Regions from separate parts of the Rhodococcus sp. NPDC059179 genome, predicted to be linked through region 3. Evidence: riboswitches for the same ligand, from Rfam matches in the RefSeq annotation. Region 3 holds a riboswitch; each other region holds the start of a gene.
What was found. Region 3 has a riboswitch for thiamine pyrophosphate ahead of ACFXMV_RS08525 (TenA family protein). Riboswitches for the same ligand answer to the same signal wherever they lie in the genome.
Positions count from the first base shown of each region.

Region 1: another riboswitch for thiamine pyrophosphate. It lies ahead of thiO (glycine oxidase ThiO); the one in region 3 lies ahead of ACFXMV_RS08525 (TenA family protein).
Region 2: another riboswitch for thiamine pyrophosphate. It lies ahead of thiC (phosphomethylpyrimidine synthase ThiC); the one in region 3 lies ahead of ACFXMV_RS08525 (TenA family protein).

Region 1 is NZ_JBHZBV010000006.1:170,949-174,174, forward strand. Features, by position in the region: gene ACFXMV_RS14815 (hypothetical protein) at 1-91, opposite strand, end outside; gene ACFXMV_RS14820 (NUDIX domain-containing protein) at 260-1,159, shown strand; gene thiE (thiamine phosphate synthase) at 1,291-1,998, opposite strand; TPP riboswitch at 2,025-2,135, shown strand; gene thiO (glycine oxidase ThiO) at 2,132-3,199, shown strand; gene thiS (sulfur carrier protein ThiS) at 3,207-3,226, shown strand, end outside.
Region 2 is NZ_JBHZBV010000006.1:180,618-183,843, reverse strand. Features, by position in the region: gene ACFXMV_RS14890 (hypothetical protein) at 1-208, opposite strand, end outside; gene ACFXMV_RS14885 (GNAT family N-acetyltransferase) at 370-747, opposite strand; gene ACFXMV_RS14880 (GNAT family N-acetyltransferase) at 896-1,228, opposite strand; TPP riboswitch at 1,461-1,583, shown strand; gene thiC (phosphomethylpyrimidine synthase ThiC) at 1,575-3,221, shown strand.
Region 3 is NZ_JBHZBV010000003.1:41,020-44,245, forward strand. Features, by position in the region: gene ACFXMV_RS08510 (hypothetical protein) at 1-166, opposite strand, end outside; gene ACFXMV_RS08515 (class I SAM-dependent methyltransferase) at 279-866, opposite strand; gene ACFXMV_RS08520 (metal-sensitive transcriptional regulator) at 877-1,146, opposite strand; TPP riboswitch at 1,257-1,353, shown strand; gene ACFXMV_RS08525 (TenA family protein) at 1,341-2,051, shown strand; gene ACFXMV_RS08530 (ABC transporter substrate-binding protein) at 2,048-3,070, shown strand; gene ACFXMV_RS08535 (ABC transporter permease) at 3,048-3,226, shown strand, end outside.

The DNA of each region.
Region 1 (3,226 bases), on a different contig from region 3:
TGTACCGGCCAGGGCGATCGGCTGGCGCGACGGACCGCGGCGCGAGATCATCGCCGAGGGGTTCCGTCGACGGTGCTTCCCGAACGGCCACCACGCACCCTTCCCAGCTGGCCCGGATGCCAGTCAAGGGGGAGCATATAAGCAGTAACTGAGCTTTGTTGTGCGCGACTGGCCTAAGTTCGGTCGAGAAGAAGATGACGAGGCGCAAGGACCGCGTGGGGTGCGACGTGGCCGGATGTGGGGCAGGTGAACGAAGTCGATGCGCGGTGACGGGGACGGCTGGGCCAAGAGCGACGACGGAAGTCGGCATTGGGGCAAGTTCGGCGCGGCCGGGCTGCTGCTGCGCGCCCCCGCGGCCGACGGAACCCCGACCGTGCTCTTGCAACACCGCGCGCAGTGGAGCCATCAGGGCGGCACCTGGGCGTTGCCCGGCGGCGCCCGCGACAGCCACGAGTCGACAGTCCACGCCGCCGTTCGCGAGGCCGAGGAGGAGGCCGGGATACCCGGCTCCGACCTGCGGGTGCGCGCCGAACGGGTGACCGCGCGGGCGAGCAGCGGCTGGACGTATACGACGGTGATCGCCGACGCGGCAGGCCCGCTCACGACGGTGCCGAACGGCGAGAGCACGGAACTGCGCTGGGTGCCGGAGGACCAGGTGTCGGGGCTGCTGCTGCATCCGGGTTTCGCGGCGAGCTGGCCGGAGCTGCGGAGCACCCCGGTCCGGTTGCTGCTGGACACCGCGAACGTGCTGGGCTCGCGGCCGAACGGCTGGTGGCGGGACCGCGCGGGCGCGACCGGCGAACTGCTCGCGGCGCTGGCCGGGACGCTGCCCCGGACCATCGAGCTGCCGGACGGCGGATTCGGCTGGCTGTCGCGGATCGAGGCGGTGCTCGAGGGTCAGGCTCGCGCGGTCGCCGAGGTGGACGCCAGGATTCCGGTGCACGTCGCCGCGGGCAGCGGGGACGACGAGCTGGCGCTGCTGGCGGGCGCTGGCACCGAGCTGGCGATGGCCGCGGGCGGCGTCGTCGGGCATCCGGCCTTCGGGGGCGTCGACGAGCACCTCACCGCCGTGGTCACCGCGGACCGTGGGCTGCGCGAGCGCCTGCCGGAGACGGTCGTGCAGCTGTCGCCGTCGACGGTCCTCGGCTGGCTGGACTGACCCCCCGCCGATCAGTCTGTACCCCTGCCCCGACCTCCCCAATGTCACATTGATTCGACTGAGCCGAATCAATGTGACATTGGGGAGGTGGGGCGGGGAGGTCGGGGCGGGGAGGGTGGGCTGGCCGGGGGTCAGCGGCGGTCGGCGTTGCGGGCCAGGGCGTCGGCCAGTGACCGCGCCGCGGCCTGCGGGTCGCGCGCCTCGGTGATCGCGCGCACCACCACGATGCGGTCGGCGCCCGCCTCGAGGACCTCGGGCAGCCGCTCCTCGTCGATGCCGCCGATCGCGAACCACGGCCGGGTCGGGTGCGAGTCGGCGGTCGAGCGGACCAGGTCGATGCCCGACGCGGTCCGGCCGGGCTTGGTCGGCGTCGCCCACACCGGTCCGGTGCAGAAGTAGTCGACGTCGTCCGCGATCGAGGCGAGCTGGGCCTGCGCCCGGCTGTGCGTGGAGCGGCCGATCACCACGTTCGGGCCGAGGATTCGGCGGGCGTAGTGCACCGGCAGGTCGCCCTGGCCCAGGTGCAGGACGTCCGCGCCCGCGGCCAGTGCCAGGTCGGCGCGGTCGTTCACGGCCAGCAGAGCGCCGTGCCTGCGGGCGACCGCGGAGAGCTCGGCCAGCGCGCCCAGCTCTTCCTGGGTCTCCATCGGGCCGAGCTTCTTCTCGCCAGCCGATCCCTTGTCGCGCAGCTGGATGATGTCGACGCCGCCGGACAGCGCGGCCTCGGCGAACTTCGCGAGGTCGCCCTTGTCGCGGCGGGCGTCGGTGCAGAGATAGAGACGGGCGGTCGCGAGGCGTTCGCGTGGGGTGAGGTGCTTACCGGAATGCGAGGGGTGCACGCTCTCAACGGTAGTCTCTACGCATAGAGAAGTGACACGGGAGTCCCGGCGAGCGCGGGGCTGAGAGGGGGCCGCGAGCCCCGACCGTCATACCTGACCCGGATCATGCCGGCGCAGGGAGTGAGGTGGAATTGTGAGCAGAACTGTCGCGGTGATCGGCGGCGGCGCGATCGGGCTGTCGGTCGCGTGGCGCGCCGCCCAGGCCGGCTGGCGGGTCACCGTCCACGATCCGGCACCGGCGTCCGGGGCGTCCTGGGTGGCGGGCGGGATGCTGGCACCGTTGTCGGAGGGGTGGCCGGGCGAGGACGCGGTGCTGCAGGTCGGGGCGGACTCGCTGGCCCGCTGGCCCGACTTCGGTGGCGAGCTCGAGGCCCTGTCCGGCGAGACACTGTTCACCTCCCAGGGTTCGCTCACGGTCGCGCTGGACGCGGCCGACGCCGCCGACCTGCGGACCGTCGCCGAGTGGATCGCCTGCCAGGGCTACCGGCTGGAACTGCTCTCGCGCACCGAGATCCGCGCCGCGCAACCGTCGCTCGCCCCGAACATCCGGCTGGCCCTGCTGGCCGCCACCGAGTCCGCGGTCGACAACCGCGCCCTGGTCCTGGCGCTGCGGTCGGCCTGCGTCGCGGCGGGGGTGGCGTTCGTCGCCGAGGCCGTCACCGACCCGGCGGCGCTGGACACGGACCAGGTGGTGCTGTCCGCCGGTACCGCGTCCGCGCGGCTGTGGCCGGGGCTGCCGGTCCGTCCGGTCAAGGGCGAGATCCTGCGGCTGCACCGCCGTCCCGGCGTCGCGCCCGCCCCGACCATGACCATCCGCGGCAGCGTGCACGGGCGGCCGGTGTACCTGGTGCCGCGCGGCGACGGTCTCGTGGTCGGCGCGACCCAGCACGAGTCGGGGGAGGACACCCAGGTCACCGTCGCCGGGGTCCGCGACCTGATCGCCGACGCGCAGACCCTGATGCCGAGCGTCGGGGAGTACGAGCTGCACGAATGCGCCGCGGGACTGCGACCGATGAGCCCCGACAACCTGCCGATCATCGGCCGGGTGTCGGACAAGGTGGTGCTCGCGACCGGGCACGGGCGCAACGGCGTCCTGCTGACCCCGCTGACCGCCGACGCGGTGGTCGCCGAGCTCGACGGCGCACCCTTGGCGGAGGCCAAGAGCGCCTCCCCGGAACGGTTCAACTTCAACGATGAGTGAGGACTCGATGACGAACACACCGGTGAA
Region 2 (3,226 bases), on a different contig from region 3:
CCTCGACCTGGGTCGCGACGAACTTCGCGAGCTCCCGGATCGGGCCCGCCTGCGCGGGCGGCGCGATGCCAACGGAGGCGATCCCGAAGGCCGCCACACCGAGCGCGACGGCCAGCGAGGCCGTCCCAGCCCTGACATCGGACGAGAGCCCGGCCACCCGAGCGGACTTGCACTGGGCGCCCTTGCGCGCAGCGACAACGATCGTCATTCTTCCCCCAGTTACACGGCGCGCCGACACGCGGAGCGATGGCATGCGCCCGTCACCGCCCGGGGCTGGGGAAGTCCAAACCTGTTCGAGATCCCCGTTTTCGAGCCCCGACCGCAACGGGTCAGGGGAAGCATAGGGGCAGTTGCCGCTTTACGGGTGGGCTACGTCGAATTCGGGAAGGGGCTGAAGTCGTCGTCGACGAGCAGGTCCAGTTCCTCGGGGTGGACACCCAGGTAACGCTGCACATATGTGCAGACCGGGCGCAGCCGCCAGCCGCGTTCCCTCGACAGCGCCAGCACGTCGCCGACCAGCACCGCGGCCCAGCCGCGACCGCCGAACTCCTCCTTGACGACCGTGTGCATGAGCGCGACCACCTCACCGCGGCCGCCGGCGAACTCGGTCGACTCCCCCACGCCGCGATAGCCGAGGATGCCGATCAGCTCGTCGCCGACCCAGAGGTCGAAGCGGGAATGCGAGGGGTTGTCCACGACGCGCGCCAGCGCCGGGTTCGCTGGGGCAGGGGCGGGCGCCGTCACCACCGCTGCCGGGACAGGATGCCGCTTGAAAATGTGAGACACCTCACCATGGAAGCAGTCCCGCCCCGGCTGGGTCGCCCGATTTGGGGCCGATGGGGCGATTTGTTGCCCAGTCACCATCCAATCGTGGCCTAATCGGCACCAGAAAGACTCACACCGGGACGATGAGGTCCCGGTACTCGGGGTTGTCGGCGACGAATCGCTGGAGATACGTGCAGACCGGCCGGACCTTCCAGCCGTAGCCGCGCGCCGCGTCGAGGGCGCGGCGCACCATCACCGCCGCGAGTCCCCGATGGCCGAAGTCCTCGACGATCACGGTGTGCATGAACGAGACGATCGGTGTCGCAGCCGATGGCCGCCTCGCCCCGCGCGTGTCCAAGTCGTAATAACCGAGGATGCCGACGAGGTCCCCGTTGAGCCGCAGCTCGAACCGGTTCTGACCTGCATTGTTCGTCACCTCTGCCGTCGGCGATTCCGTGATCATGTACCCGTCTCCTTGCCCGATCCGTAATCACAATGTGATTTCCGCCACTATAGGAGCGGGCCCCGTTCGCCGTGCCCGTTTGCGCCAAGAAGTCCCTGAGACGGATGCACCTGGTGAAACGATCGTCGTCCGGCAAGGCGGAAGAGGAGCCGTATACCGGGTTTGTATCGGCGACGATGACAACGCCGCCGGACGGCGATCGGGCGCCAGGCGCTAGGGTCATCGCGACAACTACACATCCCACGGGGGCTCGCACCAGCGGGCTGAGATGACGGCTAGCTCTTCGAGCGACAGGGCCGTCGACCGTTGAACCTGACCGGGTAATGCCGGCGTAGGGAGAGCACGCATGAGGGACACCTCTGTTTCCGGTACCACCGTCACCACCGGCCCGATCGAGGGCAGCTCCAAGCAGTACCTGAAAATCGATGGCCTGTCGGTGCCCGTCCGCCGAGTCCACCTGACCAATGGCGAGCACCTCGACCTGTACGACACGTCCGGCCCGTACACCGACGCCGACGCACACATCGACCTCGAGGCCGGCCTGCCGAAGACCCGCGACGACTGGGCCAAACCCGATGCGATCGACGGGGCCAGAACCCAGCTGGCCTGGGCCCGGGCCGGGGTCATCACCGCCGAGATGCGCTATTGCGCTGCCCGCGAAGGTGTTTCAGCCGAGATAGTGCGCGAGGAGGTGGCGGCCGGACGCGCCGTCATCCCAGCCAACCACAAGCATCCCGAGTCCGAGCCGATGATCATCGGCAAGCGGTTCCTGGTGAAGATCAACGCGAACATCGGCAATTCCGCGGTCACCTCCTCGATCGCCGAGGAGGTCGAGAAGATGGTCTGGGCCACCCGGTGGGGCGCGGACAACATCATGGACCTGTCAACCGGCAAGGACATCCACCAGACCCGCGAATGGATCCTGCGCAACTCGCCGGTGCCGGTCGGTACCGTGCCGATCTACCAGGCACTCGAGAAGGTCGGCGGCGACCCGACGGCGCTGACGTGGGAGATCTACCGCGACACCGTGATCGAGCAGTGCGAGCAGGGCGTCGACTACATGACCGTGCATGCAGGCGTGCTGCTGCGGTACGTGCCGCTGACCGCCAAGCGCGTCACCGGGATCGTCTCGCGCGGCGGCTCGATCATGGCGGCCTGGTGCCTCGCCCATCACCGAGAGTCGTTCCTGTACACGCACTTCGAGGAGCTTTGCGCGATCCTTCGCGAGTACGACGTGACCTTCTCGCTTGGCGACGGACTGCGCCCGGGGTCCATCGCGGACGCCAACGACGAGGCCCAGTTCGCCGAGCTGCGGACCCTCGGCGAGCTGACCAAGATCGCGAAATCCCATGGCGTGCAGGTGATGATCGAGGGCCCGGGCCACGTCCCGATGCACAAGATCGTGGAGAACGTGCGGCTCGAGGAGGAACTGTGCGAGGAGGCCCCGTTCTATACCCTCGGCCCGCTCGCCACCGACATCGCGCCCGCCTATGACCACATCACCTCGGCGATCGGCGCCGCCATGATCGCGCAGGCAGGCACCGCGATGCTCTGCTACGTGACACCGAAGGAACACCTCGGCCTGCCCAACCGGGACGACGTGAAGGTCGGCGTCATCACGTACAAGATCGCCGCGCACGCCGCCGATCTCGCCAAGCAGCACCCGCGGGCCCAGGAGCGCGACGATGCGCTGTCCAGGGCGCGATTCGAGTTCCGCTGGCGGGACCAGTTCGCGCTGTCGCTTGACCCGGACACCGCCCGCGAGTACCACGACGAGACGCTGCCCGCGGAGCCGGCGAAGACCGCGCACTTCTGCTCGATGTGCGGGCCGAAGTTCTGCTCCATGCGGATCTCCGCGGACGTGCGCGCCTACGCCGAGGAGCACGGCCTGACCGACGCCACCGCGATCGAGGCGGGCATGGCTGCGATGTCGGACGAGTTCACCCGCTCGGGCGCCCAGGTGTACCTGCCGGTCGTTCCGGCCGGTCGATAGGCTCT
Region 3 (3,226 bases):
CGCCGCCGTCCTGTCCGGAGCCGCCGAGGACGGTTCCCCCGTCTGCACGCACATGCAGCACCGTGTCGCGGACGATCACTATCGGGTCCGGGGTCCCCGCGTCATTCGACGCGATCACCGTGTGCGACACGATGCTGCCAACCCTGAGCCCAATTCCCACGGACACGCCAACACCTCATTCGGTATGAACAGATCGCCGTCCGCGCGCCGAATCATTCAGCGCGCGGACGGGTTACATATTGCTATGCCGACGTTCAGGTGTGCGCGCGACACACTGCCTAATCTTCCGGATCCCATGGCGACACCTCGAGCAGGATGTCGATCGCGATGCCCGCGCCCGCCGGCCTGCGGACGTGTTCGAGTGCGTCGACGCGCAGTCCGGTCGACGCCCGGGCCAGGTCGGTGATCCGCGGCAGGATGTCCGTGTCCGGCGGCCCGCCCACGCCGCGGCCGAAGTTCTCGAAGGAGTGCCCGAGGTAGAGCAGCCGGCCGCCCGGCGCGAGCCAACCGGCCGCGCGGGCGATCAGCGCCTCGAGTTCGGCCGTCGGCAGGTGCAGGAAGCTCAGCAGCACGAGGTCCACCTCCGACCGCGGCGCCCATGCGGTGACATCACCGACCTCCCAATCGATCCCGCCATCCGGATCGAGGGCCCGCGCCTGGTCGATCGCGACCGCGGAGTAGTCGACCGCGGTGACCGTCCAGCCCACGCGGCTCAGCCACCGGGCGTGCCTGCCGTCGCCGCAGGCCAGGTCGACCGCCCGGCCCGGGGGCACAGCGGCGAGCCGCTCGCGGATCGTCTCCGCGGGCTCGGCGCCCCACGGGTCGGGCGAATCCCGGTACCTGGCATCCCAGTCCGATGCGTCCACGCCGCCGCCCTCAGGCCAGCGCCAGGAAGAGCTTCTCGAGCTCCGCCTCGGTCATCGGCTCCTGGTTGTCCCGGTTGGTGCCCGCAAGGCAGTCGCGCAGTCCGGTCGCGACGATCTTGAAGCCGGCACGGTCCAGCGCGCGGGAGACCGCGGCGAGCTGGGTCACCACGTCCTTGCAGTCGCGGCCGCTCTCGATCATCGAGATGACGCCCGCCAGTTGGCCCTGTGCGCGCCGCAGCCTGTTGAGCACCAGCGCAATGCTCTCCTCGTCACCCGTCATCTCGCCACTCCCTGCTTTCGCGTCCGGATTCGTCGGCTCCCATGGTACCCGGCGGGGTATATCGCGACGGCGGAGTCGGCCCTGGCCTGCACAGATGCTAAAGTCTGCCGTGTTGAGACACGGGGTGCTCCGCAATCGCGGGGCTGAGAGCAGACCCGAGAACCTGGCCAGGTAATGCTGACGAAGGAATTGTCATGGCTTCGCATACGCCCATCGAGGGCACCAATAGATTTACTGAACACCTGTGGGACCGGACGAAGGCACTGCGCGTCGCGATCGACGAACTGGAGTTCCTCCGGCGCCTCGGCGACGGGACGCTTCCGCTGGACGTCTTCCGCTTCTACGTCGAGCAGGATTCGCTGTACCTGACGGGCTACGCGAAGGCGCTGGCGATCCTCGCCTCGCGGTCCCCGGACCCGACGACCGCCGCCTTCTGGGCGACCTCGTCGGCCACCGCCGCGGTGGTCGAGTCCGCCCTGCACGACGAGTTGCTCTCCGGCGGCGTACTGCCGGCCGCGGAGCGGGAACCGCAGCATTCGTCGGCCTGCCTCGGCTATGTGTCCTACCTGATCGCGGCCGCTGCCACCGAGCCGTACCCGGTGGCAGCGGCGGCGGTCCTGCCGTGCTTCTGGATCTACGCAGAGGTCGGGCGCGACCTCGGCGCGAGCGCGGCGAAGGTGCTGGCCGCCGACCCGTCGCATCCGTACGCGCAGTGGGTGTCCACCTACGACGCCGAGGAATTCCAGACCTCGGCGGCGACGGCCCGCGAGATGGTCGACGCGGCCGCGGCGGGCGCGACCGACCGCGAGCGTGAGGCGATGGTCGAGGCGTTCACGATCGCGACCCGCTATGAGCTCATGTTCTGGGACACCGCGCTCCACCCGCAGCCCTGGCCCGCGCCGTGAGCGCGGGTGTGCGGCGCGTGTTGGCCGGGGTGGTCGCCGCGGTGTCGGCACTGTCGGTGCTGACCGCGTGCGGCGCCGACACCGGCTCCGACGAGACCATCCGGTTCGCCCTCGACTGGACCCCCAACACCAACCACAGCGGCCTGTTCGTGGCACAGCAGCAGGGGTACTTCGCCGAGGCCGGACTCGACGTGGAGGTGTTGCCCTACAACAACACCGCGGTCGACACCCTCATCGACGCCGGGAACGCCGAGTTCGGGATCAGCACCCACGACGCGTCGACGTTCTCCCGGTCCTCCGGCGCCCACACGGTGTCGGTGCTGGCTCCGCTGCAGCACTGGGCGACGGGCATCGGCGTCCGCGCCGACCGGGCGGACATCGTGAGCCCGAAGGACCTCGACGGTAAGACCTATGCGGGATTCGGCGATCCCGGCGAGAACGAGACGCTGCGCCAGGTGATCCGAAACGACGGCGGCACCGGCGATTTCAACTCGGTCACCCTCGGCACGTCCGCGTACGAGGCCGTCTACTCCGGCAAGGCGGACTTCACGGTCTCGTACTTCGCGTGGGAGGGGATCGAGGCCGAACACGCGGGCACCCCGATGAAGTACTTCCGTTACACCGACTTCGGGTTCCCTGACGCCTACGCCATCGTGATCGACGGCAACGAGGACTGGCTCGAGGCGCACCCCGAGCAGGCGCGCGCGTTCGTCCAGGCGCTGCAGCGCGGCTACCAGTTCGCCGCGGACAACCCGGACCAGGCCGCCAAGCTGCTCATCGAGGCCAATCCGGGCGCCTTCAACGACGAGTCGCTGGTGCTCGAGAGCCAGAAGATGCTCGCCGCGCAGTACATGAGGGACGCGGCCGGGAAGGTCGGCACCCAGACGCTCCAGCAGTGGGCGGGCAACTCCGGATTCCTCTACCAACACGGACTGCTGGCCGGCCCGGACGGCAATCCGCTGACCTCCGAACCCGACTGGTCGACGTACTTCACCAATGACTACCTCGGCTCTTCGTAGGCTGATCCCAGCGTTCGTGGTGGTGGCGGCGCTCGTCGCCGCCTGGCAGATCTACGTCGCCGTCAGCGGAATCCGTCCGCAACTGCTGCCGTCGCCGCTGCGCGTCGCGCAGCAGGGTTGGGGGCACCGCGACGAGATCGCCGTACACGCGGGGGC